Regions from separate parts of the Arthrobacter sp. AB6 genome, predicted to be linked through region 3. Evidence: riboswitches for the same ligand, from Rfam matches in the RefSeq annotation. Region 3 holds a riboswitch; each other region holds the start of a gene.
What was found. A riboswitch is a leader RNA that binds a small molecule or an ion and turns the genes downstream of it on or off. The one in region 3 is predicted to bind cyclic di-AMP.
Positions count from the first base shown of each region.

Region 1: another riboswitch for cyclic di-AMP. It lies ahead of Q9R30_RS17495 (hypothetical protein); the one in region 3 lies ahead of Q9R30_RS08585 (C40 family peptidase).
Region 2: another riboswitch for cyclic di-AMP. It lies ahead of Q9R30_RS01490 (LysM peptidoglycan-binding domain-containing protein); the one in region 3 lies ahead of Q9R30_RS08585 (C40 family peptidase).

Region 1 is NZ_JAUZVL010000029.1:5,089-15,462, forward strand. It holds gene upp (uracil phosphoribosyltransferase) at 1-610, shown strand, start outside; gene Q9R30_RS17490 (HAD-IA family hydrolase) at 643-1,323, shown strand; gene Q9R30_RS17495 (hypothetical protein) at 1,356-2,063, opposite strand; cyclic di-AMP (ydaO/yuaA leader) riboswitch at 2,069-2,229, opposite strand; gene Q9R30_RS17500 (HAMP domain-containing sensor histidine kinase) at 2,325-3,854, opposite strand; partial or broken gene Q9R30_RS17505 (response regulator transcription factor) at 3,863-4,602, opposite strand; gene Q9R30_RS17510 (winged helix-turn-helix domain-containing protein) at 5,263-6,129, shown strand; gene Q9R30_RS17515 (histidine phosphatase family protein) at 6,211-6,741, shown strand; gene Q9R30_RS17520 (hypothetical protein) at 6,772-7,482, opposite strand; gene Q9R30_RS17525 (TetR/AcrR family transcriptional regulator) at 7,491-8,189, opposite strand; gene Q9R30_RS17530 (YhgE/Pip domain-containing protein) at 8,186-10,222, opposite strand; gene Q9R30_RS17535 (ABC transporter ATP-binding protein) at 10,219-10,374, opposite strand, start outside.
Region 2 is NZ_JAUZVL010000002.1:14,530-24,903, forward strand. It holds gene Q9R30_RS01435 (AarF/UbiB family protein) at 1-455, opposite strand, end outside; gene Q9R30_RS01440 (PadR family transcriptional regulator) at 461-1,003, opposite strand; gene Q9R30_RS01445 (thioesterase family protein) at 1,130-1,933, opposite strand; gene Q9R30_RS01450 (endonuclease/exonuclease/phosphatase family protein) at 2,119-2,796, shown strand; gene Q9R30_RS01455 (NUDIX domain-containing protein) at 2,768-3,295, opposite strand; gene Q9R30_RS01460 (DUF1918 domain-containing protein) at 3,351-3,548, opposite strand; gene Q9R30_RS01465 (metallophosphoesterase) at 3,679-4,185, shown strand; gene Q9R30_RS01470 (DUF1810 domain-containing protein) at 4,261-4,716, opposite strand; gene Q9R30_RS01475 (DNA alkylation repair protein) at 4,700-5,269, opposite strand; gene Q9R30_RS01480 (TraR/DksA C4-type zinc finger protein) at 5,266-5,625, opposite strand; gene Q9R30_RS01485 (lytic transglycosylase domain-containing protein) at 5,646-6,986, opposite strand; cyclic di-AMP (ydaO/yuaA leader) riboswitch at 7,339-7,537, shown strand; gene Q9R30_RS01490 (LysM peptidoglycan-binding domain-containing protein) at 7,541-8,374, shown strand; gene Q9R30_RS01495 (protein adenylyltransferase SelO family protein) at 8,518-9,981, opposite strand; gene Q9R30_RS01500 (ribonuclease Z) at 9,978-10,374, opposite strand, start outside.
Region 3 is NZ_JAUZVL010000008.1:22,654-33,027, reverse strand. It holds gene Q9R30_RS08620 (glycoside hydrolase family 38 C-terminal domain-containing protein) at 1-2,944, opposite strand, end outside; gene fdhD (formate dehydrogenase accessory sulfurtransferase FdhD) at 3,075-3,953, opposite strand; gene Q9R30_RS08610 (molybdopterin molybdotransferase MoeA) at 4,035-5,411, opposite strand; gene Q9R30_RS08605 (DUF6457 domain-containing protein) at 5,408-5,707, opposite strand; gene Q9R30_RS08600 (molybdenum cofactor guanylyltransferase) at 5,718-6,359, opposite strand; gene Q9R30_RS08595 (HNH endonuclease) at 6,409-6,909, opposite strand; gene Q9R30_RS08590 (NlpC/P60 family protein) at 7,169-7,930, opposite strand; gene Q9R30_RS08585 (C40 family peptidase) at 8,090-8,761, opposite strand; cyclic di-AMP (ydaO/yuaA leader) riboswitch at 8,832-9,029, opposite strand; gene Q9R30_RS08580 (M23 family metallopeptidase) at 9,142-9,963, opposite strand; cyclic di-AMP (ydaO/yuaA leader) riboswitch at 9,974-10,216, opposite strand; gene Q9R30_RS08575 (metal-dependent transcriptional regulator) at 10,335-10,374, opposite strand, start outside.

The sequences.
Region 1 (10,374 bases), on a different contig from region 3:
GCTGGTCGCCCATAAGCTCACCGTCCTCCGGGACAAAAACACTCCGTCCCCGGTCTTCCGGCAGCTGACGGAGGAGCTGGTGACCCTCCTCGCCTACGAGGCAACGCGCGAGGTCCGCACCGAGCCAGTCACCATCGAAACGCCCGTCAGCACCACTGTTGGCACGGCGTTCACCAAGCCCACCCCGCTGGTGGTACCCATCCTGCGCGCGGGCCTTGGAATGCTCGAGGGCATGACCAAGCTCGTCCCCACCGCTGAAGTGGGATTCCTCGGCATGGCCCGTGACGAGGAAACCCTGGACATCATCACCTACGCCGAGCGCCTGCCCGAGGACCTTACCGACCGGCAGATCTTCGTCCTGGACCCCATGCTGGCCACCGGCGGTACGCTGCGCGAAGCCATTAAGTTCCTGTTCAAGCGCGGCGCCTCTGATGTCACCTGCATCTGCCTGCTTGCTGCTCCGGAAGGCCTGGCAAAGCTGGAGGAAGAACTCTCCGATGCCAATGTCACCATCGTGCTGGCCTCCATCGACGAAAGGCTCAACGAGAAGTCCTACATCGTTCCCGGCCTCGGCGACGCAGGCGACCGGCTGTACGGCATCGCCGGCTAGGTCTCCGGGAGGGCTGGGGCAGAATGGGAGGCATGACCGTCCCGATGCCTCCCCTAACCCTGGCACTGACCTGCCGTGCCGTCCTCTTTGACATGGATGGGACCCTGGTTGATTCCACCGCGGTAGTTGAACAGGTTTGGGGCGAGTTTGCCGTCCGCTACGGGCTGGACCTTGGAGAGATCCTGCGGACTTCGCACGGCGTCCAAGCAGGCGACACCGTGAAGCGCTTCGCTCCGCCCGGCGCCGATGTGCCGGCACTGACCGCGGAACTTGGTGCCATGGAACGCGTCCGGACTGACGGCATCCTGCCCCTGCCCGGGGCAGCCCGGTTGCTGGCGGCACTTCCAGCAGACGCCATCGCCCTCGTCACGTCCGCTGACCGCGTCCTGGCTGACATCCGGATGGGCGCCGCGGGTCTAGCCATGCCTGCCACGGCCGTGACAGCTGAGCTGGTAACCCGGGGAAAACCGGATCCTGAGGGATACCTGCAGGCCGCCGCCGCCTTGGGCGTGGATCCTGCCGATGCGGTGGTGTTTGAGGATGCTCCCGCCGGCATTGCAGCAGGGGTCGCCGCCGGCATCCGTACGGTGGCTGTTGGACCCAACACCGGACCGTTGCCTGCCGGCATGCTGCACATTGTTGACTACAGTGCAGTTGCCGTCGAGGTCGGCGTGGATGACGAGGGCAGGAGGGTCATTTCCTTCCGGCTGTGAGGTTGGAGTCAACGGACGCGGCCGGTGCCGCTTTAGTACCAGTTGTTCGACAAGTGGAAGTTCAGTGCACCGCACGGGGACTGGTAGCGTTCCTGGATGTAATCCAGGCCCCAGTTGATCTGCGTGCGGTAGTTGGTGAGGTAGTCGGCGCCGGCACTGGCCATCTTCTCAGCCGGCAAGGACTGGACGATGCCGTAGGCGCCGCTGCTCGGATTGGTGGCCGTAGTGGTCCAGTCCGATTCCTTGGTCCATAGGGTCTGCAGGCACTGCATCTGGTCCGGAGCCCAGCCATAGGAAGCCAGTTGGCCGGCAGCGTACGCTTGGGCGCCCGCGGGGTCATTAACCGCGACGACGGGTGCGGGCTCGGGTACCGGTACCGGCGCCGGTTCGGGAGCGGGTACCGGCGCAGGTGCGGGCTCGGCTGCCGGAGCTGGAGCCGGTTCGGCTGCCTGCGGGACAACATTGATCGGCCCAGCCGCGGACTCAGGCGCAGGGTTGGCCCGGATTTCGCTTTGCTCCATGCTCAGCTTCGACAGGGACTCGACAGCGGGCGCCTCGGTGGATGCCACGCGGGCACCCGTGTCGGTGGCCTGGCCCGCAGCGCCAACTCCAACAAGGATGGCGCAGGATACTGCCAGGAACCCGGCGCGCCGGCCGAAGGACGGGAATTTGGCTGCTCGACGCGTAGCGCGGGTATCCGAGCCCGATTGCGGGCGTGGTTTTACAAGGAACTTGGACATGATGGATCGCCTCTCACACCTGCGGAGTTAGCTGTCGGGTTCGGATGAGGGCATCCGGCCGCACGGAAAAAACACGTGCAGGCTTAACCCCAAGGGCATTCAGTGCCCGGGACGGTGGGTCCCCCGCCTCTGCCGTTGCTCAAGAGGAATCCGGGAAGTGGCAGAGCTTGGCGTCAACCCGGGATATGCGGCCCGAACGGGGGCCGCACCCATTCGACGGTACAGGAGCGCAGCCCAGAAGTCACATTTTGGTAACAGGAATCACGATGGCGGCGCGCCGCCTTGTGTAATTTCGCGAACCAAGGGCAGCTGCAGGGCGAACTGTGTGCGGCCGGGCTGAGACGTCACCGTGACCCGTCCACCGTGGGCCTCAACAATGGACTCGACAATGGACAACCCCAAACCGCTGGTTCCTTCAGCGGCGGGTGCGCCGGGCGTGCTGGCCGTTCCCGCGCGTGCCGCGTCTGCGCGGGCGAACCGCGCGAAGACCTGGTCCACGAACTCCGGCGGTATTCCGCCGCCGTCGTCCGTTACGGTTACAACCGCGGCTCCCTCCGGGGTCTTCCACACCCCCGTTACCACTGTGGTGCCCGGAGGGGTGTGCTTGCGGGCGTTGGAGAGCAGGTTCATCAACACCTGCCGCAGCTGCGACGGATCCCCGTTGACCACCACCGGCTCGTCGGGGAGCTCCAGCCGCCAGGTGTGCCCGGGCGCCATGACCTTCTCGTCGCTGACGGCTTCCACCACCAGCTGCGTTAGGTCCACCTCGCTTAGCTTCAGCGGCTGGCCCTCGTCAAGCCGCGCGAGCAGCAGGAGATCCTCCACCAAGGCGGTCATCCGTTCCGACTGGCTTTGCACCCGCGCCAGCGACTTCTGCCCGTCCGGAGTGAAGTTTTCCGTCATCCTCATCAGTTCGGTGTAGCCGCGGATGGCGGTCAGCGGCGTGCGTAGCTCATGGGAAGCGTCAGCCACGAACTGCCGCACCTTGGTTTCGCTCTTCTGCCGCGCCTGCAGCGCGTTGGCAACGTTGTCCAGCATGAGGTTCAGCGCGTGCCCCACGCTGCCCACCTCAGTTCCGGGGTTGGAGTTCGACGGCGGTACACGCACGGCAAGTGCCACCTCGCCGGCATCCAGGGGCAGCTGCGAAACCCGGGTGGCCACCTCGGACAGCTGTTCAAGGGGCTTCATGGTGCGGCGGATCAGGACTGTGCCCACCAGCCCGACCAGGAGCAACCCGCCCAGCGAGACGAACACGAAGGTCCACACCAGGGACGCGAGCGTGCCCTCCTTAGCGGCCAGGGGGAGTCCGGTCACCAGGACGTCGCCGAAACTGGTCTTGACCGCGATCAGCCGGTAGTCGCCGTTTGAAAGCCTGCGGTCAACAGGCCGGGCGTCGGTGGCCAGTGCCAGCAGGACCTGCTTGTCCTCGGTGGACAGTGCGGAGCGCGTGGTGTCCGGGGCAAGGAAGCCAGCGCTGTTGACCTGGCCGTTGAGGATGCGCGCGTTCAGTGTTCCCACGCTTTGGCCGCGGGAATCCAGGGGGTCCCTGCCGTTGAAGCCGCCGGAGGGAGGCCGGCCGGGATCGTTGGAGCGGGCTGCGGCCTGGCTCAGCTGCTCGTCCAGCTGGCGGGTGAGGAACGCGTCCATGGAGGCGTAGCTGGCCACGCCCACCGCACCGCAGATGGCGATCAGCAGCGCCATGGCCAGCAGGATAAGCCGGGTCCGCAGGTGCCAGGTGCCAGGCGTGAGCCAGCTCCGGCGCTGCGGCTCCGCGGTGTGCACGGCGGTCATGGCGCCGTCTACTCCGCCGGCTTGATGACGTACCCGGCGCCCCGCACGGTGTGGATCATGGGCGGGTGCACGGCGTCCACTTTCTTGCGCAGGTAGGAAATGTAGAGTTCCACGATGTTTGCCTGGCCGCCGAAGTCGTAGTTCCACACCCGGTCCAGGATCTGGGCCTTGCTGATGACGCGCTTGGGGTTCTCCATGAGGTAGCGCAGCAGCTCGAACTGGGTGGCCGTTAGCTGGACGTCATCACCGGCCCGCGTGACTTCGCGTGTGTCCACGTTCAGAACAAGGTCTCCCACCACCAGTTCAGCAGTGTCCATGGCGGCAACGCCGGAGCGCTGTACCAGCCGGTGCAGCCTCAGCAGGACTTCCTCCATGCTGAACGGCTTGGTGACATAGTCGTGCCGCCGGCGGCGAGGCCCACGATCCTGTCCTGGACCGCGTCTTTGGCGGTCAGGAAAAGCGCGGGGACCTCGGGCGCGAAAGCGCGGATCCTGCCCAGGACCTCGACGCCGTCGAACCCTGGAATCATGACGTCGAGGACCAGGACGTCGGGGCGGAAGTCCTTGGCCAGCTTCACCGCTTCAGGGCCGTCGGCAGCAACTGCCACGGACCAGCCCGCCATGTGCAGCCCCATGCTCATGAGTTCCGAGAGGCTGGGTTCGTCATCCACCACGAGGGCCCTGATGGGGGAGCCGTCCGGATGGGTGAGCTTGGGGAGGTTGTTTGTCATGGAGTGCGAAGTGGCCATGGGACAACTCTCCGATCATTGGTTTATGCCCGGCTATGGCAAACCTGTGGCCCAGCTGTGAATATCCCGGCGTAGCGAGCTGAATGCCGGAGACGCGGCTGCTCCTGCCATGCCCCAGCGGCGGGGTTGCCGTTGAGGTGCAGTTTCCCCGGAGAATTTTTTGTCCGAAACCGTGGGCGGTTGGACACGACGGCAAGGCGGTGAGTGGGATTTCCCTATCAGTCCCGGTCCTGAATATTTTAGCGTGAAACTCCCATTCCGCCGAACAAAGTTCTGTCCAAGGCCGAAAGTGCGCCTCTTCAAGGATAACGAACGTTATTTTTATGGCTCTGCCAGAATCGTGATTTGCAGCACATTAGCCGATTTCGTCTCATTATGCGGACGACCGCGTCCATTGTTACTTGCAAGTTGGCATTGTTACGCTGCACACTTCCAATGTGAACAAGAACTCAACAGCACCTGCAGCCGCAGAATATTGGCCCAGCACATCCGCTGCTGCCGACATGCGCTGTTGTCGAATGCACGCCTGACCTTCCCACCCTCCGAAGTTCTTAGGCATTCGCCCCCAGCCCAGCGTCGGGCGCCCCTCCCCAGTTCTCATTGCGGGGAAACCCAGCATTCGGGCCGTGATGACGGCCATTCACATTGAGGTAAGCACATATGTCAGTTGCATCCGGATACGTCCACATCTCTGTCCGTAACGCCGCCAAGGCGGGCCAGCCCTCCGGCCTCCGCCCCGGCTTCGGCCCCCGGCCTGCCCTTGCTCCCTCTGCTTCCGGAAGCAACTTTCCCGCCCAGGGCTATGCGCCCCAGGGCTATAACCCCAATTCCTACGGGCAGCTCCGCGCCGTCCAGCCTGCCGAGGCGGCGCCGATGACGGCCCCCACTCCCGTAGTAGCCGGCCCGGCTGCTGTCCGGCCCGTCGCCAATGACAACGTCGCCCGCGGATTCGTCCTCTACATGGGTATCGACGAGGAAACCGCAGCAGCCGCCGGAACCTCCATCGCCAAGCTGGCCCAGGAAATCCGCGCCTACGCCCAGTCCCTGGTGTCCGGAGCAGAAAGCTACGCAGCCGTCGCCGTGGCTCCCGCAGGCACCCCCGGTTCCGCGCTCGACGTCGTCCGTTCCACCTTCGGCGACCCCACCGTCAACACCCGCCCGCGCACTGAGGCCCCGCGTCCCGCGCAGGCCCAGGAGCCGCGCCCGTCCGGTGTCCTGATCGACCTCGCCCGCCGCGAGGTCCACCTGGACGGCGAGTCCCTCAACCTGACGTTCAAGGAGTTCGAACTCCTGAACTACCTCGTGGAAAACGGAACCCGCACCGTGGGCCGCGATGAGCTCCTGGAAGGTCTCTGGCGCAATGCCGAAGAGGTCCCCAACGAGCGCACCATCGACGTCCATATCCGCCGGCTGCGCTCCAAGCTGGGCCGGCTCGCCAACACCGTGCGCACCGTCCGCGGCCAGGGATACCGGTTCTACGAGCACCCCGAAGTGGTTGTCTGGGCCGCTCCGGAATACTCGATCTAGGTCTTTTCGCGACCACGCCAAAGCGGCTTTCTGCCGGGTTGGGGCACCGTGCGCTGCGTCGGCTGGCTATAGGCTTAGGCCATGAGTGGGCACCATCTTCGACGGCTTGTGATCATGCGCCACGCCAAGGCCGATTGGCCTGGCGGCGTGGCCGATCACGAGCGTCCGCTGGAGGAGCGTGGCCACCGTGAGGCGCCGCTGGCGGGCCGTTGGCTGCTCAAGCACAACATCGTCCCGGACTTCATCCTCTGCTCCAGTGCCCTGCGGACCAGGCAGACCTGTACCTGGGTGTGCTCGGAGCTGGGGGACAAAGCGCCCACCCCCAAGCTTGAAGACGGGCTGTACGCTGCCTCCGCACTTCGGATGCTGACGGTCATCAACCACGTTCCGGACACCGTGACCACACTGATGGTGATTTCACACCTGCCGGGGGTCCAGGACTTGGCAATGCACCTCGCCTCGCGGGATTCCGACCACGATGCCTACATGGACGCCGCCACCAGGTACCCCACCAACGCCCTCACCGTCCTTGAGACGGAGAAGTCCTGGGCCGAATTGGACGGACAGGACGCCCGTATCACCAAGTTCAAGGTTCCCCGGGCCCGCCACTAGCCTGGCGCCATCCTGACGGGCCGGCAGGAGTCACCGGCGCGGTGGAGGTTTGGCCCCCGTTTTCGGCGTTGTCCTGGCAGGGGAAGCGGACGACGACGGCCGGTTGGCTGCGCTGGAAGGCACCCGCGCAGGCGCGCGGAGGCCGCCGGTTCCCTCACCACGAGTCCGCTGTGCCGATGCCTGCTGGGCCGGCTTGCGCTGGGCTGTCCCTTTGGCAGCTGGCCTGCCCGGCGCCGTCGTCCGTCCCTTCACGGAAGCGCCCCTGCTTGCTGGGCCCGTGGCGGCAGTGCCTTTTCTGCCCGTGCCCCGCCCAGCCGTGCCCCGCCCAGCCGTGCCCTTCCTGGACAGAGCCTGCAGCCGGCGCCCGCGGGGCCAGGCCGCACCGAGGAACAGCACGAGCAGGGTAACCACGGCTGCAGCGGCAGCACCAAAAAAGTAATTGTCGGGATCGTCGGTGGGCAACGGCGTTCCTACAAACGAGGACTCGCCGGCGAAAGCCAGCTCCCACGTGCTGATGAAGGCGAGGGAAAAGCCGATGGTGAGGCTGGCGCCCCCACCGGCAACCAGCAGGGCAAGGCGCCGCCCCCGGTTCAGGATCTCCGTAATACAGGCCAGGCACGCCAGCGCCAGGACACCGAGGAACGCGATGAACACCGGCTCAGCGAGCGTCATTCCGGTCAGCACCAGCAGGCCGGCCGCAACAATACCGGAAATAACCGCGAACTTTCCGCTCTTCCCCATGGGTCCAATCATCCCTGAGCCGGAGGCTGCTTCAGCACGTAGCCGCGCATGATGGCCATGATTGCTGCAACGCTTTGGTCACGCGTCCGCTCGGGGTGGTATGTCTGGCGGTCCAGTCCCACCACGAAGCAGGCCCCGAAGATGGCGGTTTCCAGGCTGCCCCGGGAAACCGACGGGTCCACGGGGTATTCCTTTGCCACCTTCTCCACTGCCTCCCCGATCACCGCCAGCAGCTCGCCGCGAAGGACCGCGAACGTGCCCTGCCACTCGCTGGGCGTACGCCAGTTTTCGCTGACCCAGAGGCGCGCGAAGGACGGGTACTCCGCCATGAAGTCCATGGCCTGGCCGATCATTGCCTCCATGGCCCGCATCGGGTCGCTTGCCCGGGTGCCGCCGGCCCCGGCTTGGTCCGCAGGACCATCAGCTCCCGATCCCGGTGCTCCCTGTTCCGGCGCTAACAGGAGGCGGGCCTTCAGGATGTCCACACCATGCCGCAGCAGCTGCGCGATGAGCTCCGACTTGCTGCCGAAGTTGTAGTAGACGGTTCCCTTGGAGACGCCCGCCGCAGCGGCGATCTCATCAACCGTGACACCCGCCGCACCCCGCTCGCCGATGAGTTCCATGGATGCGTCGAAGAGTTTCTGGCGCGTAACGTCGGTCCGGGCAGGGCGGAGACTCTTCGCTGCTCCCGGTGGCTCCGTACTCATAGCGCAATCTCAGGTTTCAGCGTTTTCAGGGTCCAGTACTTGTTCCTGCGCACCGCAAGCGTGGACATGGCCGCACCCAGCGCGGTATAGCCCACCAGGCCCAGTACCGTGGGTGCGATCATGGCCAGGTCCCCGCCATAGACCAGGTGCCGCATCCCGGCCACCACATAGCCCATGGGCAGGACCTCGTGGACCACATGGAGAGGCTGCGGCGTGGTTTGCCAGGGGAAGGTGCCGCCGGAGGACACCAGCTGCAGGACCAGCAGGATCAGCACCACGAGTTTCCCCGGAGACCCGAGCAGCGCCACAACGCCTTGGATGAGGGCGCTGAACGCCATGGCTGCGGCGAGCATAAAGAGCCACATCAGGACAGGGTGGGCGGGATTGAGGCCCAGGGCAAGATTCACTACCAGGGTGAGGAGGGTTGCCTGTACCGCCGAGACCGCCAGGAACGGGAGCCAGCCGCCCAGTGCGATCTTCCAGGATGCCGCATTGGACGCCAGCGCCCGCTGGGTGATGGGACGCATTGCCTGGACCAGCATGAAGATGCCGATCCACAACGCAAGGGTGAGGAAGAACGGCGCCAACCCGGCGCCGTACGACTCCGCCTTGGCCTGTGAGACGTTGCTGACCGAAACGGGGTCTGCCATGACGCGGGAGAGGTTGCTCTTCTGGGCGTCATCAGGGTTGGGCACCTGCCCTGCCCCTTTACTGATTTCGTCCGCCAGCGTGCGTGACCCGCCCGCTGCCGTCCCGGCACCATCCACCAGCTGGGCTGCCCCGGCATCCACCCTGCTTGCTCCTTCAGCGAGGCGGCCGGCAGTGTCGAGCGCGGCCTGTTCCCCCGTGGCCAGCGCGGCAGCCCCGGTGTGCAACTGGTCGGCACCGGACGAAGCCTGCGACACGGCGTCCCTCAGGTCCGGCGTGCCCGCGGCGAGCTGCGCCGCGCCGGCACTGACGGACGCTGCTCCGTCCGCCAATTGCTGGATCTGGGCGGCGTCTGCCTGGATCCCCGTCTTGGCTGCAGCCATAGGGCTCGAGCCGGCCGTGGCGTCGAAGTCGGCCAGGATGCTGTCGGCCTGCTCCTGCGTGAGGATGCCTGCCGCGATGAGCCTGTTGTTTGATTCCATCACCCGTGTCCGAAGCCCCTGGTCTGCGGCCTCCAACTGGGCTGCAACGCCCTGCACCTTGGCGTTCAGCTGCGCGTTTCCGGCTGCCACCTGCGCTGCCCCGGCGGCGAGGTTTCGGGAATCGGCGGGCAGCGTGGACGTCTTGTCCTTGAGCGTGGAGAGTCCGCTGCTGAGCTGGCCTGCGCCATCGGTCAGCTCGTTGGCGCCGTCGCGCAGCTTGGCCTGCCCGGCATAAAGCCCGCCGGCGCCGTTGCTCAACTCGGCGGTGCCCTCATGGAGGGCGGCGGCTCCGTCGCGGAGCCGCCCCACGCCGTCCGCCAACTGGCCGGCGCCGTCTGCGGCCTTGACCATCTGTGCATGGATGGTGCCAAAACCCGTCAGCAGCTGGTTGGCCGTTTCCTCGCCCACCTCCGTGGCAACAGTGCTGTGGACGGCGGTGGTGAGTTTATCCACAATGGTGCTCAGGAGGTAGTTGTTGGCATCGTTGGTGGTGACGTTCAGCATTGCCTGGCTGGCGGAATCAAAGCTGCCCGGCGAGACCAGATTGCCCGAAAAGTCCCGGGGAATTTTCAAGGCGAAGGCGTATTCGCCGCTGCTGACCCCTTGGTCCGCCTCTTCCGTGGTGGCGACGGGTATCCAGTGGAACACGTTGCCGTCCACCAGGCTGTCCGCCACCTTCGCCCCCGCCTGGAGCCGCGTACCGTCGCTGGCCGGGGCGCCGGCGTCCTCAACAACAAGGGCCGCGTCGATGTGGTCGAGGTTGCCGTAGGGATCCCAGTTTGCGTAGAGGTACACGGCGCCGTACAGCAGGGGGACCATGGTCAGCGCGAGGATGGTCAGCTTCGGCAGCAGCCCGCCGGTCATCCTCTTGAGTTCGGAGCGGGCCAGCCGCAGTACCGTCATTTGGCAACCTCTGTTTCAAGTTCAGCAGTTTCCGCGGCATTCCCCGTGGCGGCATCCCCCGCGGCGGCGTTGCCGATGGCTGCGCTGGGTCCGTCCCACGACGTCGGGAGGGCGCCAACAGTGGCGACGACGGCGAGCGGCCGTCCGCCGTC
Region 2 (10,374 bases), on a different contig from region 3:
AGGCGGGCACGGTGCGCCTGCCCCAGCGAGGCGGCGGCGACCGGTACCTCCTCGACGAAGGCGAACACCTGCTCAAGCCGGGCGCCCAGTTCCTCCTCCGCAAGGGCGCGGATCGCGGGAAACGGAACCGGGGGGACTTCGTCCTGCAGCCCCTCCAGCTCCCTGGTGATCTCGGGCGGAAGGACGTCGAGCCTGGAGGACAGGAACTGCCCCACCTTGATCATCAGGCCGCCCAGTTCCACTGCCATCAGGTGGAAGTTCCGGGCGAAGCCCTGCATCCTCTTCGAACGTGTCCGCCTGGCGATGCGGGCAAGTCCGATCCGCGGGAGGAACAGCTCAAACCACCACGTCACGGCCAGGTTCCACGCGGCAAAGCGAAGGATGCGGCGGTAGCGGGCACGGGTGTCTCCGGCGCCGGGTACCGGGGCGGGGCGGTCCCGGCGGACGAACGCCACCCGCGTCAGTCCTGGGCGAGGATCGAGTAGATCCGGCGCCGCGCCTCGTCGAGCACTGCCACGGCCTGCCGCACCTGCTCCGGTGAACCCGTGCGGCCAACCTGGGCCGCAGCCTGCGCTAGTTCCACACCGGCCTTGGGCAGGGCCGTAAACCCGCCGGCCTGGGAACCTGCTGATTCCCAGGGGGCCGCCGCGGCATGGTCGTTCGCCACTTCCTCACGGCCTGCCTCTGTCAGCGAATAGATCTTGCGGCTGTTGGACTCCTCCGCACGGATGGTGCCCTCGTCCGCGAGCAGCTGCAGTGTGGGGTAGACGGAGCCGGCGCTTGGCTTCCAGCTGCCGTTGCTGCGCTCCTCGATCTCGCGGATGATCTGGTAGCCGTGCATTGGCCGCTCCGCCAAGAGGGCCAGCACGGCTGCACGGACCTCGCCCTTGCCGGCGCGGGTTCCTGCGCGCTTTTCAAACCGGGACCGCAGCTCCTCGACGGCCTGCCACATGCCATCGATGTTGGTCCCGCCGAATCCGCCGGACGGATATGAACCACGCATGATGTTCTCCCTTGTGAATCTTGAACGATATACAACGATACTCAACGACACAGGGCGGGATCTAGGGGCAGGGCAGATTTCAACCACGCGAGGCTTCGCTTCCCGCGGGCGAATCTGAGGGCAATGTCAGGTTCTGCGGATAGTGAGGATCTGCTCGGCACGCCCGAACGGACCCTGGAGGTCGTGCAGCACGGTGGATGTCAGGCCAATCCCGTCTCCGCCGAACGACACAGCATTGTCCAGGCCCAGCCACTCCCCCTCGGGGCTGCGGTACATGTGGACCTGCAGGTCCAGGTTGGGAAAGGCATAACTGTCCTTGCCCGGGGGGACCCTGGCCGCAATACCGTTGGCGGTGTCCACCAGCCCCATGAGCCGGGCAAGGTCGCCGCTGTCGCCACGGTCCGTCAAGGGGTGGCCTGTCCGGAGCCAGACCTTTCCGGCGCCCGGCCGGTGCCCTTCCGCCACCCTCATTTCAAGGGAGCGGATGTAGCCGCCCGGCCAGACGGATGCGCCATCGTACGGCTTGCAGTCCTCCGGTCCGGGAATCGGGCTGTCCTCGATGGCGGCCACTTCGGTGGTATCGCTGGTGACCAGCCGCCAGGCAGTGGCGCGAATGGCAGTCCGCCCGCCGGCCACCAGTTCCGCCTGCAGGAGTTCGATGGTCTTCCCGGGCCGGAGGGTAGTGGTTTCGATATGGAAGGCGCCGCCCGGAATAAGGCCCAGGATCTCGTAGCTGATCCGCGCCATCCGCATGTCCGCCCGCGGCTCATGCCGTTCCAGGCTGTCCGCCATCAGGCCCGACGCGGGCGCCATGTGTTGCTCGTGCACGTTCCAGGCGCCCTGGGCATGGATGGTGGAACGGAAACGTCCCCCGCCCAGGTTCAGGTAGTAGAAGCTTCCCTCGGCCAGTTCAGGCAAATCTGCGGTCAAAGCGGGCCCCTCCGGTGATACTCAGTGAATTGGCCTTAACCCTATCTGCCATCCGCCAGGTGGCTGGCAGAGGCGGTCAGCCGAGGGGGACTTGGCCGGACGCGGCGAAATGTTGGAGCCTGACAGGAGTCATCCGACTAGACTCAGGAACTGGTCCTGTCAGCAACCCTCGGAAGAGGTGTTCCATGCGTGTCATCAGCTACAACCTCCGCAAGCACAAGGCTAGCGGTGAACTCCTCGCCCTGGCGCGGAACCATGATATTGATGCGCTCTGCCTCCAGGAGGTGGATTCCAGCGACCTCCCCGAAACGCTTGGGCCGCTGCACCTCGCGGATGCCACCAAGGGCAACCGGCTGGGGCTGGCCATCTATTACCGGATGAGCCGCTTCACCGCTTTGGACACCCAGTCCTTCGCACTCAAGAAATCAATGCATGACCGGGTCCTGGCCCCGGCCCATGAGCGGCTGATCGGCACCCGGGTGATGGACAATGAGACCCAGCATGAGCTGGTCATCGGCTCCTTCCACGCCGCGCCCCTCACGGCGTCGAACTCGCTGCGGCGGAAGCAGATCCATGCCGCCCACGCCGAGCTGCTCAGCATGGGCAAAGGCCTGATGACCCTGATGGTGGGCGACTTCAACTATCCGTTCTTCACCAAGAACCTGGACATGCACATGAAGAATTCCGGCTATGCCCTGTCGCTCAGCAACAGGCGCACCTACACCCGGTACAAGGTGTTTAAGGGCCATTTCGATTTTGCAACGTCACTGGGCCTGGACATCGAAAGCGTCGAAACGCTTCCACGCGGGAACTCGGACCACCTCCCGATCCTGGTCACCGCCGAGTACGGTCCGGACTACTAGGCCCAAGCCGTTCACGCAGGGCGGGCCACGATGCCGCGAATCCCGGGTGCAGTTCCAGGCAGGCCACATCGGCCATCGGCACCCACCGCAGTTCGAGGCTTTCGGGATCACTGATCACCGGATCAAAGGGCTCCCTGACCAGGACCACCACCGTGGTGTAGGACCAGTAGCCCACGTCAAACAGGGACGTGAAGAGCAGCTCCACGTTGCCGGCGGGGACGGCCGCTTCCTCGAAGGCTTCCCGGAGCGCGCCCGTGATGGGCTCCTCGCCATGATGGAGGGCCCCGCCGGGCAGGCCCCATGTCCCCCCGTTATGGCTCCAGACAGCCCGGTGCTGCAGCAGCACGCCTTTTTCCGGATCGTAGGCCAGCACTCCGGCTGCACCGAACCGCCCCCAGTAGCGGCCCCGGTCCCCTTCGACCCAGGCGTCGCCGGGGTCCCGGGGACCGGTGCGGACGGGTGGGGCTGTGGACGCGGTGGAAGCCGACAAGTGATCCATCGCTCCAGTCTGGCAGGTGCCATGGATCGGTGCACCTGCCTGGCCGTTCCGTCAGTCAGGCCTGGTTCGCGTGGCCGCGTTCGACGGCGAAATCACCGCCGGGATACATGATGGTTTCGTGTCCGTCATCAAAGCGGACCAGGTAGGGCGGCGTCCCGCCCTGGCCCCGCACCTCCAGAATCACTCCATGCCGGTCTGTGGCCCCAACGGTCCTTCCATGGACGATGATGCGGTCGCCTTGCGTTGCCTCCATGGCAATCACCTCCAAGCCCAAGAGTACGACTGCCTCCGCAGCGGGGAAAGGGCGAAGGAGAAAGTGCGGAGGGAAATGGGGGCATGGAAGCGAGGTGGGGAAAAGGCCGTGCCATGGCAGGATTTTGGCCATGCCTTTGAATCTGGTGCTGGTCGCCGATACCCATGTCCCGAAGCGCGCCAGGGCGCTCCCCGCACAGGTGTGGTCCGCCGTCGAAAACGCCGACCTGGTCTTTCACGCCGGGGACTGGGTGGAGGCGTCCCTCTTGGCGGAATTCGAAGAGCGGAGCCGCTCGCTGCTGGGCGTCTACGGAAACAACGACGGGCCGGAGCTGCGCCGGCGGTTGCCGGAAATTGCCACGGCCACCCTTGAGGGCGTCCGCTTTGCGATGGTCCACGAAACCGGCCAGGCAAAGGGACGCGAGGCACGCTGCGAAGCGCTGTATCCGGAGGCGGACGTCCTGGTCTTCGGCCATAGCCACATTCCGTGGGACACCACCACCCCGCGCGGGCTGCGGCTGCTCAACCCGGGTTCACCCACCGACCGCCGCCGCCAGCCTGTGTGCACCTACATGACCGCCGTCGTGGACGCCGGCCGGCTGGCCGACGTCCGCCTGGTGGAGGTTCCCCGCGGCTGACGGGAGGCTGGAAGGGACGGGGTTGACGGCGCCCGCATAACTGCCTGTGTTGGAACAGCAAAGATGCTTAGCTTTTCAGTCCTGGTCCTGCTCCGCGAGCAGCGCGTCGGTGGCCTCGTCCGGCTGGCCGTCAAAGAACTGGGCAAGGACTGTCTTGAACACCGTTTCGCCGGGCGCGGCGCGGAGGAACAGGGTCATGGACGAGTGCAGCTTCCGGGCATCGATGCCGCCCAGGATGTCCTCTGCAGTGCGCCCGGCGTGGTTGGTGAGCGCCTGGGCGCACTCGAGGAGCCGCGGGCCGAGGACCTCGTGCTCGAGGTACGCCCGGGCTTCGGCAAGCGAAGTGATGGCGTATTTCCGGGAGGTGGGGCTTTGCCCCAGGCCGGCGAGCTGCGGGAAGATGAACCACATCCAGTGGCCGGTCTTGTTGCCGAGCTGCAGCTCAGCCAAGGCCTGTCCGAAGGTCCCGCCCTCCCCTGCGCCGCTGTCCTGGGCTGACACGAAGCGGTCCAGGTCATAGGGATCGTTCATAGCTGTCTCCTTTGTGCGGGGTCTCAGGGCCGGACTGCTGCTCGATGAAGGCCGCAGCCCTGCGCAGCCGCCCGTCCGGGTCCTGGCTCCACCTGGCAAGGACAACACCTGCGCGCTGCCGGTCGCGTCCTGCCAGTCCAGCCAGTAGCGGCAACACTACGTCGGACAGCAGGGGCTCCACCAACTCGCGGCTTCCCGCGGAACGAAGGAAGCCCTCGATCCGGGTCAGGTCCGAGTGCAGCAGGAGACTGGCCCTTGACTGAAGCAGCACCACGGCGGCCTGTCGGCGCTCAAAAACCGGCCTGCCACCGGGTTTCGGTTGGGCCCACAGCCCGGACGCCAGCAGGACCACGGCATCGTGGTCCAGGTCCTTGAACTTCCTCAGGGCGTCCCGGACCGTTCCACGGACGGCGCCCACCGAGGAGCCGTAGGAGGCAAGCACCCCGCCCAGCCGGGACTCGACGTCGTCCGCGCGGTACCAGGCGCCCTCATTCTGCAGGGTGCGGTCGATGAACGCCGCGGCCGCTGCCACATAGTCGGGCCCGCCGTTCATCGGCCACGTCCAGCGGACGCGTGCCGGATGCAGAACGGCGTCCAGGGCCTGGCCTCCAGCCTTCCCTCCGCTATGGATTCCCCGCAGACCGCGCAGATGCCGTACGTGCCGGCAGCGATCCGGGCCAGTGCGGCATCCACCTGGTCAAGGCCGGCGGTGCTTTGCTTGAGCAGGGCAGCTGCCTGGGACAGCTCGAACGCAATGGTGGAACCCTCCGGATCGTGTTCGTCGTCGACGTTCGAATCCTGGCGCGCGGAGTTTGCCGAGGCAATGTCGGCGCGGAGCGCGGGGAGCAGTGCCAGCTTCCGCTTCCGCTCCTCCTCGAGGAGGATGCGGAACCTTTCCACATCAGGCATGGGAAAAGCCTAACGCGGTGTCAGTACCAATTCCTGGCCACGGAGTGGTTCCATGCCGAGCATGGTGAGCCATACCGCTCACGGATGTAGCCAAGGCCCCACTCGATCTGCGTCCGGTAGTTGGTCAGCCAGTCGCTGCCCGCGCTGGAATACTTGCCCGGCGGAAGTGCCTGCGGAATGCCGTAGGCACCGGAATACGGGTTGGTGGCCGTGGTCAGCCAGTTCGATTCCTTGGTCCAAAGCTGGGCGAGGCAGAGGAACTGGTCCGATCCCCACCCGTAGGCCCCCAGCCTGCCCGAGGCGTAGCTCTTGGCACCGGCAGGATCGTTGACCGCACCCGCAGGAGCAGAGGGAACGACGACGGCGGGCGGGCTGGGCGGTGCGGCAGGCGCCGGGGCGGGGACAGGCGGAGCAGGATTTGCCGGCACAGGGTTGCCGGCTGGAGGATTCTCAGGTGCCGGATCGGCGGGAGCCGGACGCATGGGGGCGGGAACAGCAGGGGGCTGCACCTTTGCCGCCGCTGCCGCTGCGGCCGCACGTCGTCGGGCTTCCTCCCCGGCCGCGGCCCGTTTCGCCTCCTGCGCTGCTTCATAAGCGGCCAGTGCCGCCTGTCCACGCCGGAATTCGCCCTCAACCGCCGCCGTCGTGCCCTTCAGGGACGCCAACTGCCCGGTCAGCTCCCGGCTGCGCTGCCGTTCTTCCGTAAGCTGGCGCGCCATGGCTTCCTGGGCCGATCGGGCCGCTGCAAGCTTTTCCGCCGCCTCGCGGGACAGCCGTTCGCGCTCGGTCCGGGCGGATTTCTCCTGATCAGCCAGTGAAGCCGTGATTTTCCCCGCGGCGGCGGCTTTGTCCACAAGGCCCGCCGTTTTGCCGCCCACCAGGTGCACCACGTTGAGCCCGTGGACGTTGTTGTTCTCGATCGCGTCCAACGCCACGAAGAACCCCATGTTCGTACCGCCCGTTTTGTAGGACTGGGCGGCCAGCGCTCCGATGTCCTTCCTGTGGCGGATGAGTTCGGCCTTGGCCGTCCCGGCTCGTTCCGCCAGCGACTCTACCTTTGCAGTGGATGCTGCCAACGCGGCATCTGCCGCTGCAGACTCAGCGGCGGACGCCACCGCGGCGTTGCCCAAGGCCTCCGACTGCGATTGCAGCCCGTCCAAAAGGCCTGCGATCAACGTGATCTCTTTGGCCGTGCCGGCCTCGGTCAGCTTGGCCCGCTCCACGTCCTCCCACGAAGGGTAGCCGCCAGGCGGAACGCTTTCGGCCGCCCCGGCCGGAGGCAGCCACACACTGCCGGCGAGGGCAGCGGCCAGCAGTATCCCGGGCAGGCGGTGGCGGACATTTGCAGCGAAACGGGCCATAGCTCGGAAGCTTACCGGCTTCAACCTTCACTTTAAGGATGAGGGGCCTGCATCGTTATACAGCAGAAACAGGCCCTCGAATTTCAACACGGAAAGCCTGATTGTCGGCGGAATGGTCAAGGCCGAATCGAGGCCGTGCACACCCGCACAAACCTCGCCGTTTATGACTTCGTGACGCTTCCCATCTTCAACCGTCCCGACGGAGGTATCTTCCGAGGTCAGCACCCCGGCGAAAAAGAGTCGAATCGTTTGCGTAAAGCGAGAGGAGAACCTCGCATGTTACCCAAATGTGACAATTGGTGCCGGAGCGGGTTATGGTCTTCAGGTGTCCCTCCCAGACGGGACATTCCCCTCAGCTTGCCGAGCCCTGCCGCTGATCCGGGAACCAATCGCTTCCAGCTGGCAGGGACGGGGGAACCAAGTTTCCACGGCCTCTCAAGAGGCCTTGGGGTTAAGTCGCTAGCGCCTCCGTTCCGTTCGGAGTTGCTTCCGGCCGGGCATCTCCAGCCCGAACCCGACAGCTCACCCCGCAGGCATGGGAGAGGCGATCAACCGTGTCAAAAAATTCCACCACCGCCCGTCACCGCGCAACTCCGGCCCGTTCCATCATCCTGGATGGGCTGGCTGTTTCGGCCAAGTCCCAGGCCAGGACCCTGGGCCGTCCGGCACTCGCCGTCGCAGCCGCATCCGGCATTGCCTTCGGCGTCGGAGCCCCGGCGCACGCCGGTGTGACAGGGCCGGACACCACCGAGACCGCTAACGTCCAGGCCTCCGCCGCCCCGGCCGCAGCAGTTGCAGCCCCCGCCGCGGCCGCGGGCACCGTCCATACGGTTGTATCCGGCGACACGCTGGGCGCCATCTCGGCCGCCCACGGCGTAGCCCTGAACGATGTCCTGGCTGCCAACGGCCTGGCGATCTCCGCGGTCATCTACCCGGGCGACCAGATTCAGATCCCGGCTGCAGGCTACGCCCCGGCAGTTCCCTCCGCCGCGCCGGCACCGGCACCTGTCCAGACCGCTGCCGCCACCACGCCGGCCAACACCGGGATGAACCTGTCCTACGCCTCCGCCAGCACCGGCACGGGTACGGGGGCAGCCATCCTGGCTAACGCCTATGGCCAGGTGGGCCAGATCCAGGACTGCACCGCCATGGTGGAAAAGGCCTTGCGGTCTGTTGGCATGTCCGTGGGCGACCTGGCTCCCACCCAGTTCTACCAGTACGGCTCCACCGTAAGCTCCCCTGCTCCCGGTGACCTCGTGATCACCGCCGGCCACGTGGGCGTTTACGCCGGTGACGGCCAGGTTGTCAGCGGCGGCGTGAACGGCAACCAGACTGCCGTGCACTCCATCAGCTGGCTGAGCGGCGCTTCCTTCGTCCGCGTGGCCTAGCCAGCGGCAACGGGATAGGCCGCTCTTAGCGGGCGGGCCCACCCCGCGGAAGGGGCGGCAGCCGGTTTTACCGGCTGCCGCCCCTTCCACGTTCCCAACGGTCCTGGTCCTCCGGGCTTCCCCTGTTCCCGCTGGAATGACAGCTATGTGCCGCAGAAGGTCCGGTATTTGCCGAAGTCCTCCGGCGGTCCCTCCGTGTAGCGTTCCAGCCCCTGGCGCTCCTGGCACGGGGACCTGACAACCTCGAGGAGCCGGTGAAACGCGTCAAGATCACCCGCGGTAGCCGCAGCCAGTGCTTCCTCCACAAGGTGGTTCCTGGGAATGTACGCGGGGTTCACGCTGTCCATGAGTTCAGCGTCGGGCTTCAGCGCGGCCCAGCGTTCAGCCCAGGCATCGAAAGCCCGGAGGTCCAGCACCATACCGCGGGCAGGCCCGGAGTTGCCCCGGGCGGCCTGGCCAAGGCTCCGGAAGAATTGCGTGTAGTCAACGGGTCCGTCCTTCAGCAGGCCGATCACGCCATCCACGAGGTCCGACGCTTCGTCATGTTCCGGGCTGGCCGCCACACCGAGCTTGGCCTTCATGCCCCCAAACCAGGCGTCACTGTACCGGCCGCGGAATGTGCCGAGTGCCTCCACGGCGGGGCCGACAGCCTGCTCCTGGTCTTCGTTGAAGAGCGGCAGCATGGCCTCAGCGAGCCGGGCCAGGTTCCACTCGGCAACCACGGGCTGGTTCGCGTAGGCGTAGCGGCCGCCTACATCGATGGAGCTGTACACGGCGGCGGGATCAAACGCGTCCATGAATGCGCAGGGCCCGTAGTCGATGGTTTCCCCGGAGATGGTCATGTTGTCCGTGTTCATGACCCCGTGCACAAAACCCACTAGCATCCACTTGGCCACGAGCTCTGCCTGGGCAGCCACCACTGCTTCAAACAGCGCCAGGTAGGGGTGTTCGGACCGGGCTGCCGCCGGGTAGTGCCTGTTGATGGCGTGGTCCGCCAAGCGGCGCAGCAGGTCCATGTTCTCCGTGGCCCGGGCGTACTGGAAGCTGCCCACGCGCAGGTGGCTGCTGGCCACCCGGGCCAGGACGGCACCCGGCAGCATCGTGTCCCGGCGCACCGGCCGCCCGGTGGCTACGACGGCAAGGGCCCGCGTGGTGGGAATGTTCAGGGCATGCATGGCCTCACTCACAAGGTACTCCCGCAGCATGGGGCCGATGACGGCCCGGCCGTCGCCGGCACGGGCGAAAGGTGTACGGCCGGAACCCTTCAGGTGCACATCCCGCAAGCGCCCTCCGTCGGCAAGTATTTCGCCCAGCAGCAGCGCGCGGCCGTCGCCGAGCAGCGGTGAGTAGCCGCCGAACTGGTGCCCGGCGTACGCCTGGGCTACGGGGGTTGCACCCGGGGGGAGGTAGTTACCCAGCAGGAGGCGCACGCCTTCCGGCGTCCGCAGGTAGTCGGGTGTCAGCCCCAGCTCGTTCGCCAGTGCGTCGTTAAGTACCAGAAGCTCAGGATCCGGCGCTTCCTCCGCCTGCCATGGAACGGCCAGCTCCGCTAGTTCACGGGCAAAGCGGCCCTCGAAGACGGCGGTTGTTTCTGCTGCAGCAGTCATGGTTTAACCCTATCGCCGTCGCTAGTCCGGCGGTTGATGAGCTCACCGGTTACCTCCGTGGCTCGATGGCTGGCCTGGCCTGGCGGAGTGGACCGTTCTGGTGCAGCGGACCGTCCTGGTGCGGTCACGCCAAGCCGGGGCCAGCGGCGCCGCTGGGGCAGGGGGACGCGCTGCAGGTCCTGTGCAGCGATGACGTCAGTATCCGCCGCGCGGGCCCTGGCCTGGAGCGCCAGCGCCGCGGCGTCGTCGCCGTACCGTGAGGAGAAGTGCGTCAGCACGAGGGTTCCGGCGCCTGCCCTCGCAGCCAGTTCCCCTGCCTGCCCGGCGGTGAGGTGGCGGTACTGGCGCGCCAGGCCGGCGTCGTCATCGCTGAAGGTGGACTCCGCGACGAGG
Region 3 (10,374 bases):
GGACCGGGCGCTCCAGCAAGTCGACGGCAGTCACGGACCGCACCTGAAAGTTCGCCGTGAGCTTCCCCGCAGAGCGCTCGCCCAGTGATTCGTACAGGCGGACAACCACGTCGCCGGACCCGTCCTCGGCCAGCTTGACCGCTTCAATGACCAGCGCAGGGTTCGTTACGGAGAAGAGCGGTTCCACCGGTGAAGCGCCGCGGACCAGCCGGGGCATGAGGTTGGTTCGGTAGCCTTCCTCCACGGCACCGGCAATGCCGGCACCCGGACGGATGGTGACGGTGAGTTCATGAAGCCCGCGGTCGGCGTCGGGATCCGGGAACTTCGGGGCGCGCAGCAGTGAAAGCCGCACGGTAGTGGTGGTGCCGCCGTCCGAATCCCTGATGTTCCGCGTGACATCGTGCCCATAGGTGGATGAGTTGGAGATGGCCACGCCATAGCCTGGCTCGGCAACGTGGATCCACCGGTGTGCGCAGATTTCGAACTTTGCCGTTTCCCAGGACGTATTGGTGTGGGTGGGCCGGAAGACGTGGCCGAACTGCGTCTCCGCCGCCGACCTCTCCGCCCGGACATCCAGGGCGAAACCGAGCTTCAGCAGCTTTTCGCGTTCCTGCCAGTCCACGGAGGTGGTGATTGATAGGGAGGGACTGCCGGCCGCAAGGCTGATGTGCTGAGTAACGGCGGACGCGCCGGCAAGCCGCTCCACCGAGACAACGGCCGCTGCCCCCTCCCGGCTCAACCGCAGGGATGCCGCCTGGGTCAGCGACGTGACATTGCGCCGGTAGAACCCGTCGATGTCCCAAGCGTCCCATTCGTTGGGCGTGTCGCGGTGCAGTTCCAGGAGGTTGCCGCGCTGGCCAGGGGCAATGGCTTCGCGCCCGGTGGCATGATCCACCAATGACGTGAGGAGCCCGTTACCGTCCAGCACCGCGCGGATGACGCCATTGTCCAGGATGTAGCCGCCGTCATGGGCCTTGGCGTGGACCTCTTCCTCCGGCACCGCCGGTTCGCCCGCAGCCAGGGCGGCCACGCCGGCCCTGGCATGCGGCGCTGCGTTCAGCAGGAACATCCGTTCGCCGTTTCCCAGCACGGCGGCGGCCGCTTGGCCGATGATGGCTTCAAGGGCTTCGCCGATTGCCTGGTAGTTGCGCTCGGCATCCTGGTGTACCCAGGCAATGGAGCTGCCGGGCAGGATGTCATGGAACTGCTGCAGCAGCACCAGTTGCCAGAGCCGTTTGAGCTCGGCGGCCGGGTAGGCGTAGGCGCCGCTGGTACGTACGGCGGCCGTGGTGCACCACAATTCTGCCTCCCGCAGCAGGTGCTCGCTGCGTCGGTTGCCCTTCTTGGTCCTGGCCTGGCTGGTGTAGGTTCCGCGGTGCAGTTCGAGGTACATCTCGCCAACCCAGACCGGCAGGACGGGGTAGTCTTCCTCCGCCTGCGTGAAAAAGCTCTCGGCCGAGCCGATCCGGACTTTGGGCGAGCCTTCCAGATTGGCGGTGCGGGACGCTGCCGCCAGCATTTCCCGGGTTGGTCCGCCGCCGCCGTCGCCGTAGCCGAACGGCACCAGGGATACCGTGCCACGCCCATGGTCGCGGTAGTTCCGTTCAGCGTGGGCCAGTTCGCGGCCGGTCAGCTCCGAGTTGTAGGTGTCTACCGGCGGGAAGTGGGTGAACAGCCTGGTGCCGTCGATGCCCTCCCAGTTGAAGGTGTGATGGGGAAACTTGTTGGTTTGGTTCCAGGAGATCTTTTGGGTCAGGAACCAGCGGCTGCCGGCAGACTTGACGATCTGCGGCAGTGCAGCGGAGTAGCCAAATGAATCAGGCAACCAGGCTTCGTGGCACTCAATGCCGAATTCAGCCATGAAGAAGCCTTTGCCCTCCACGAACTGGCGTGCCATGGCCTCACCGCCGGGCATATTGGTGTCCGACTCGACCCACATGCCGCCCACGGGGACGAACTGGCCGGCGCGGACCTTCTCGCGGATACGGCTGAACAACTCAGGGTAGAGCTCCTTGATCCAGGCCAGCTGCTGGGCCGAGGAACAGGAGAACACAAAGTCCGGATGTTCATCCATCAGGGACACTACGTTGGAGAAGGTCCGTGCACACTTGCGGACAGTCTCCCGCACCGGCCAAAGCCAGGCGGAGTCGATGTGGGCGTGGCCGGTGGCCACCAGTTGGTGCGCTGAGGCATAGGCCGGCCGGGCCAGTACTTCAGCAAGTGCTTCACGTCCTACTGCCGCCGTGCCCGCAACATCGTCCGGGTCCATGATGTCCATCATGCGTTCAAGGGCGCGGAGGATTTCATGCCGCCGCGGCAGTTCCAGGGGCAGTTCCGCCATCAGGCCGGAAAGGGTCCAGATATCCTGCTGGAGTTCCCAGACCGCCTGGTTCATTTCCGCAATGGCGATGTTCCCCAGCCGGTACTGTGGCGCCGTCCCGGCCGTTGATTTGTCGCCGTACGGCATGGCGGCAAAGGTCCAGCCCTGCGCCACGTCCGGGTTCGCGGCGGCCTCCACGTAGAAGTCGACCGCCATGCCGCCACCCAGCAGCTTCAGCGGTATGTATTGGTTCCTGGGCGAGACAGCCTTGATGATGGTGCCGTCGGGACGCCACGCCATGCCTTCGCACTGGAAGCCGGGAATTTCGGTAGTGAATCCAAGGTCCACGAGCACTTCAACAGTGGTATCCGGCCCGGTGCCCCACGATTCGGGGACCTCGCCCTGGAGCCGGAGCCACTTTGTCCCCCACGGCTTGCCCCAAGGGGCCCCGTGCTCCTGCGGCCGGAAGTCCTGCCGCATTGCCTCCAGCGCGGGGACTGGCTCGTCGGGCGCATCCCAGCTGCTCAGCGCGAGGGGAAGGCTCCGGCTGTAGACCGCCGGGCCGATGCGCTCACGCACGAACCTTTGGAGGCGGACTTCCGTTATCCGGCGGTCGTCATGCAATGTGGGCCTTCTTTAGCGGTTGGGACTGGAGCATGCTGTCCATTCGATGGATAAATCTACCCGCTGGTAGCCCGTTTACCAACCCTTTCGGAAAACGCATCCCGGACGTTGCCCTGCGCGCAAGTTAAGCTTACGACGGCGGCGCGGCAGCCACCGGCCGCCGTATCCTTCCGTCACCGGCATAGATGTTAAGGCTTGTTCCCCTGCTGAAGCCGGCGAGGGTCACTCCGCTGGCCTCGGCCAGTTCGACGGCAAGGCTCGACGGTGCACTGACCGCGGCGAGGACGGGGATTCCGGCGAGCGCGGCCTTTTGGACCAGCTCGAAGGATGCCCGGCCGGAAACCTGGAGCACGGTGCCGCTCAGCGGCAGCAGACCTTCGCGCAGGGCCCACCCCACAACCTTGTCCACGGCATTGTGCCGCCCCACATCCTCCCGAAGGCACAGAAGCTGGGCGCCGCCGTCGTCCCCTATTTTGAAAAGCCCGGCAGCATGGACGCCGCCGGTGTCGTCAAAGAGGCGCTGGGACTCCCGGAGGATGCCCGGAAGCGAGGCAAGCACCTCCGCGGAGACGCTCAGGGGATCCCCGGCGGGGCTGAAGTGCGAGGATTTCCGGACGGATTCTATGGAGTCGGTCCCGCAGATGCCGCATGAGCTGGAGGTGTAGACGTGCCGGCCGATTGAAGGAAGCTCAACGCCTGGCCGCAGCTGGGCCTCCACCACGTTGAAGGTCTGCACCCCGTTTTCGTCTTCCCCGGCGCAAAAGCGCAGCGAAACGAGCTGGCCGGACTCCCAGATGACGCCCTCGGAGACCAGGAACCCGGCCACCAGGTCAAAGTCATCCCCCGGCGTGCGCATGGTTACCGAGTAGGACAGGCTGCCCAGCCGGATTTCCAGCGGCTCTTCCACCGCCAGGACGTCCTCCCGGTACCGGACCGGGAACTCGAGGGCCTTCGGGGAGCCGTCCAGTACATACTTGTGCACCTTGCGGCGCTGGGTCACGCGTCCCATCTTCCACCGTTCCTGTCCATGTCTCCATCATCGCAACCGCTTTGGGGTGATGCCAGCGTGGCTGCACCATGCGGGCACGCCTCAGCCAAGGAGTGCGCTCCAGTCTACGGGGCCGGCCGGCGCCGGTTTGGCGGCCGGCCTGCCTGTCCGTCCGGCACTGCGCGCCTTCGGCTTGGCAGCGGGGTCGGGTGGCGCGGGGATGGGCGGCCCCCAGGGAAGGGCAAAGGCGGGCACCAGCTCTCCCAACTGCACCCCATGGGGAGGCACAACCATCACGCCGTCCGCTGAAGCCAGCCCGCGCATCATGCCCGGGCCGGTGTGCTGGGCCGGAGAGGCCATGCCGTAAAGCAGGCGGAACGGGACCAGGCGCGTGCGCCCGGGTTGGGGATCGAGGGTGGTTCCGCAGGGCACCTCCTGCACTGCGGGCAGGGGGCGGTGTCCCAGCGCCGCCAGCAGCGGGGCCCCCACTGTGGAGAGGGCCATCATGGCTGCAAGGGGGTTTCCCGGCAGTCCCAGTACGAACCGCCCGTCCGGAAGTTCGGCCAGGACGGCCGGGTGTCCGGGACGCATGGCCACGCCGTCAATAATCAGCCGTCCGCCCAGCTCCCGCACTGCCCTGCGAAGGTGGTCCGTTCCGGACTTTCCCGTCCCGCCCGTGGTGATGACGACGTCGGCCGGCAGGTCCGGCGCGCCCGGCACCCCGGGAATCACGTCCTCCAGTGCCGCCAGCCACTCAGCGTACGAATCGCCGATCCGTTGCTGCCCGCCGGCCAGCCCGCCCAGCATGCCCACCACGGCGGGCAGCTGCGGGCCGAAAGTGTCACGCACCTGGCCTGGAACCGGCACGCCGCGCCCAACCACTTCAGAACCGGTCAGCAGCAGCCGGACCAGGGGCTTTCCCTGGACCACCAGTTCGTCATAACCGGCAAGGGCGGCGAGGGCGAGGTGCGCAGGGTTCAGCACCGCCCCGGCCTTGACGAGGATGTCCCCTTCCGAGGCCTCCTCCCCTGCTTTCCGGACATGCTGGCCTGTGCGGGGTTCGCCAGGACGGGCAGTGCCGCCGGTCACCAGGACGGGCAGCCCGTCTTCGTCTTTGTCCAGGCGGGCGCTTTCGCTGCGCAGCACCGCCTTTGCCCCGGGCGGTATGAGTCCCCCCGTAGCAATGGGACTGGCCTGGTGCGGGGCCAGCGGCGAACCTGCTTCCACCAGGATCCACGGCCCCGTGCCGTTAACGGCCCAGCCGTCCATCGCCGACGACGCATAGTGGGGCATCTCCTGCAAGGCCACAATGTCCTGGTCCAGCCTGCGTCCGAGGGCCAGTTCCAAGGGAACAGGGCCGGCGGGGATTGGAGTGCCGGCGTCGAACGCTGCCTGCCGGGCGTCTTCCCACGTATGGTCGAGGTGCCTCGGTTCCCCGCCCTCGGGGGCATCCGCTGCTTCCTGGGAGTCCTTCGTCATTCGCCGGGAGCCCCGGCGGCTTCAGCATCGTAGTCGGCAGCCAGGGAACGGGCCACGGCCAGCGCGGACTCCATGGATGCAGCATTGGGTGCCCGGCCCGACCCGGACGCCAGCCCGGCGGCATAACCCGCAATGAACGTCGTCAGGGGCGCGGCCGGACGGACCACCGAATGGGCGGCCACACCGGCCAGGGCAAGGATGGCGTTGACGTCCACCTGGACGTCCTCCAGTTCATAGGCCTGGAGCAGGGACCTGCACCACTCCTCCAGCGTTTCATCCTGGCTTTTCACGAACATGCCTCCCTATTTAACTGCGGTTGCGCCGGTCCTGGCCTTTGTCCTGGTTGCCGGCGGCAATCCCTAGTGCGGCGGCATCATCCCAGGTGTCCACGTCTGCCGTGGAACCTGCAGGGACGGTGACAGGCTGCACCTCCAGACTAGCAAGGAGGGAGCGCACGGAGCCGTTAATAAGGGCACCACGGGACGAGAGCTGTGCTGCCGATGTTTTTAACGCAGCTGTGCGGTAAAGACCGGCCAGCGGCTGGAGCCGGCCGTCTTCTGCGCGGGCCATGGCCCCGTCTGCGTCCGCTGAAACCATCGCGGCCACCAGTACCGGCACTGCGTCCCGGACCAGCGGCATGTCACACGCCAGCACCAGGGTGAACTCCGCCCCGCGCCCGTCCCGGGCCAAGGCGTCGAGTCCGGCGGAGATGGCGGCTCCCGGCCCTGCGAACTGCGGCTGCTCCCGGCAGAAAAGTACTCCGGGAAGTGAATGTCCGGCTCCCGGGCCCACCACCACCGTGCGCGAAGCACCTGCTGCAGCGGCCAGTGCGCGCTGGAGGAGGGTGTCATGGTGGAAAACCAGGTCCTGTTTCGGAACCCCGCCCAAGCGGGAGGACCGGCCACCGGCCAGGATCACTGCATCGAAGTCCAGCCGGTTCTGTTCCATTCCCCCAGCCTAGCCATCTGTGGCGTTGCGGCGTGCCGAAGGTTTCCGGTCAGGCGGCGCGCTCCGGCAGCAGGAACGGATCCCAGGCGGGGGTGGGTTTCTCAAGTTCCTTGATCTGCCAGATGGTTCCATGCGGTGGCTCCGGGACGAAACGTAGTTTCCAGCCCATTTCAGCCGGCGTATGGTCGCCCTTGACGTTGTTGCAGCGCAGGCAGGCCGCCACCAGGTTCTCCCAGGAGTCCTCACCGCCCCGGGACTTGGGGTGGACATGGTCGATGGTGTGGGCCGCTTTTCCGCAGTACGCGCATCTGTGGCCGTCGCGTCTGAGCACCCCGCGGCGGCTGACAGCGGTGGCCTGGTTGTACCTCGGACGGATGTAGCGGTTCAGGAGAATCACGGAGGGACGTCCCAGGATTTCCTGCGGTCCCACCACGGGATCATCGCCTTCGGCAACCACGCTGGCCTTGCCCGTGAGCACAAGCACCAGCGCCCGGCGGAAAGTGATCACCGCCAGGGGCTCATACCCAGCATTCAGAACGAGAGTGCGCATGCACGTACCTCTTCACGGCCGCACCCGTCCAGGGGCACGAGGGCCGGCTGCCCTCGGCATGTCCGGGCTATGGATCGACACCACAAGAGTAAACACAGAAGCGCGTGTTCAGCTAATCGCCCTGTCCCAGAACTGTCGTGTCGGTCCAGTCAAGGGGCGCATGCTGAACGGCCGGAGCAGCGCGCAATTAAAAGGAAAGAACCCTTGCCGCGAGGGCAAGGGTTCTTTGCGTCCTGGTTGGACCGCCGGTGGTGGCGTCTCAGTTAACCCGGATGAAGACGGGGCCGGAGCCGACGTTGGCGCTGAAGACCACCGTCTGGTTTCCGTTGTAGCCACCGTGGACGGCCTGGCCGTTGCCTGCGTAGACAGCAATGTGTGCCATGCCGGCGCCACCGTCTGCGTAGTAGATCAGGTCGCCCGGCTGCGCCTCAGCGGCACTGACGGTGCGGCCCAGGGAGAGGTAGCCTGCAGGCCAGTCGTGGAAGTTGATCCCCACTGCTGCCAGGGAGTTCGTGACCAGCATCGTGCAGTCCTGCATAACGCCCAACTGGGCGTACGCAGCGGACAGGATGGCTGCACCCTTGCCGCTGGCGGAAGCAGTGGGAGCGGCGGCAGGGGCCGTGGAAACCGTGGCGGTGACCTTGGGAGCAGCAGGCTTGGCGACGGGGGCCGGCTCGGCCTCCTGGACCTCGACAGGTGCGGGTTCTTCGATAACCGGGGCCGGCGTGGTGGTGACGGCGGGCTTTTCGAAGGTGATGTTGATCGTGGAAGCCGCGGAGATGGGGGCTTCGACGGCCGATTCAACTTCCAGGGTGGATGCGGGAGCGGAGTCGCGCTGGACGTTGGAGTCGGCAGCGTTTGCCGCGATGCCGCTGGTCAATACCAGGCCGGAAGCGGCGGCGATGACCGCGGCCTGGCGGCCTACGCCACCGGCGTTCTCGCCGACAGCCTTGGCGATGATGGCGATTGAGTTGGTTTTGGTGACTTCGGCGCGATGCCGTGCGGTGGCACGAGTAGTCATCAGTTCTCTCTTTCGTTTTCCTCAGGCCGTTGTGGGCACCAAGGGATGCGGACGCGCCGGCATCTTGGGGGTATGCCGGCACGCCCCGAACGGGGATGTGGTGTTAGCGGAAAGCGTGGTGGAGCAAAGAAATAGTTCCTGGACCCGAGGGTCCAAGAACTATTTGCTGACGGTGAAGAACGAAGACGTGCCGGTGGCGGCCACGGCGTGGAGCAGCGTGCCCTGGGAGGGGTTGAGCGCGCTGACCATCATGCCGTTCCCGACGTAGATGCCGACGTGCGCTCCGCCGTTCTGCATGACCAGGTCTCCGGGCTGCGGGGTGGAGGTGGGGGTCATGGCAGTCCAGGCGTTGACGCGGGGGATGCTGATGCCGGCCTGGGCATAAACCCACTGGGTGAAGCCTGAGCAGTCCCACCCGGTGACGGGGCTGGTGCCGCCCCAGACGTAGGGGCTGCCAATGCCCGTGTAGGCGATGGCAGCAATGCCGGAGGTGGCGGCGGAAGAGACAGTCTTGGCCAGCTTGTCCGCAGCAGATTCAGTAGTGGACGCTGCGCCCGTTTCGGTGGCGGTGGACTGTGCCCGCACCGGCTCCCGCTTCGGGGCGGCGGTGGTCTTGACCACGGGCCGCTCGAACGACACGGTGGCCGTGGGTGCTGCGGTGACTGCCAAGGCAGCCTGCGCAGAACCGGACTCGGTCGAAGCGGAAACACCAGCGGTGGTGTCCGCTGCGTTGGCGGGCAGGCCCATGCTGAGGATAAGACCGGAAGCTGCGGCGATGACGGCAGCCTGGCGACCTACTGTCCCGGCATTGGCACTAACAGCCTTGGACACAGTGTCCAAGGGGTTGGTACGAACCGTTTGCGCACGGTGGCGCGCAGAATTGTTGCGTGAAGACACGAAGGTAGCCTCTCCCAATGCCTACGAGGTGAGCTGTCGGATTCGGATGGGAGTCACCCGGCCGCGCTGCTTCCAAGGAAGTTTTGCGACTTAACCCCAAGGTCTTAGCCAAAGCCAAGACCAAAATTGGTTCCCCCGCCCCTGCCAGACGATGAAATGCGAACGGACCTTGAGCGGTGGCAGAGTTAGGCAATCCGCACAAGAGCGTCAACTTCGGAAAAGTTGACGCGAGTTAGACGGTACAGCAGTTTTGGGTGAATGTCACATTCAGGTCACGGCAAGTCGCGATCATCCGATAGTTCACCGTCATTTGGCTACAGCCAGCCAGTCGGATCGACCACTTCGCCGTTGACTTGCACCTCAAAGTGGAGGTGGCAGCCCGTGGAGGCGCCCGTGGTCCCGCTGAGGGCCACAACCTCCCCGCGTGAGACCGTCTGCCCCTCCCTCACATTGAAGGAGGAGAGGTGGTTGTAGGTGGTTTCCAAACCGTTGCCGTGGTCCACCACAACACGGTTTCCGCCGCCGAACTGGTGCCAGCCCACGAAGGTCACCGTGCCGGTAGCCGCAGCGAGGACAGACGTGCCGCACTGGGCCACGTAGTCCTGGCCGCGGTGGAAGTCGCCGGAGCCCCCGGTGATCGGACTGACACGGTAGCCGAACGGCGATGCTGTGGTCAGCGTGGCCAGCGGGGCGCCGAGGCTTCCTGCCGAGGCAGCACGTGACACAGAGCCGGCGGACTGGGCACTCAGAAGCTGCTTGAGCTTGCCGTCCGGATCCGCCTGGGTGACGACGGCAGAACGGCTGAAGTCGATCTGGGCACCGGCCTCGGCTGAGATCTGGGGCTGCGGGGTTGCGGCTGACGCTGCGACCGGTATAGCACCGGGAGCGTCGGTGGCCATCACGGGGCTGGTGGCCGGCACCGTCACGGTCAGCACCAGGCCTGTCGCCGCGAGGGCGATTCCGGCCTTCTGGCCGATCCCGCTCGCTGCGGCAAATTCGGTGACCTGGCGGAAGGGACCACGACGGCGGCGTGCATCACGGTGCGGATCGCGGGGGCGTTCCGTGGTGATGACTTCAACAACCCGCGGCGTCGAAGAGGGTACCGCCGCGCGGCGGCGTCCCCTGGGGGTCTGCATGGACAAGAAGGGTTCCTCTCTGGAAAGCCTGCGAAGTTAGCTGTCGGATTCGGGTCAGAGAGTTCAAAGACCCGGTCCGCCGTAAGCAAGCTTCGGCACAGAGGTATCCCCGGAGGATCCTTCACTGGAAGAGGCTTGCTGCTGACGGACTTCACCCCAAGGCAGTCCCCCGGCTGCCGTTTGTGGTTCCCCCGCCTCTGCCAGTAATGACTCGTGCACCTGATCCGCTGGCAGAGCTCGGCTCCGAATCAGGTAACGCTTTAGTATCAACGCTTGGGTTTAACTATAGGGCCAAAAGTCCCAAAGTAACAATTCCGTTATCTTTGCGTAACCGGCCCCCATTCGGGTAGCCGGGAGGCCCACAGCAGTCCCTAGCGTACGGCCACGAAGACGTGCGCCGCGACTTCCGGC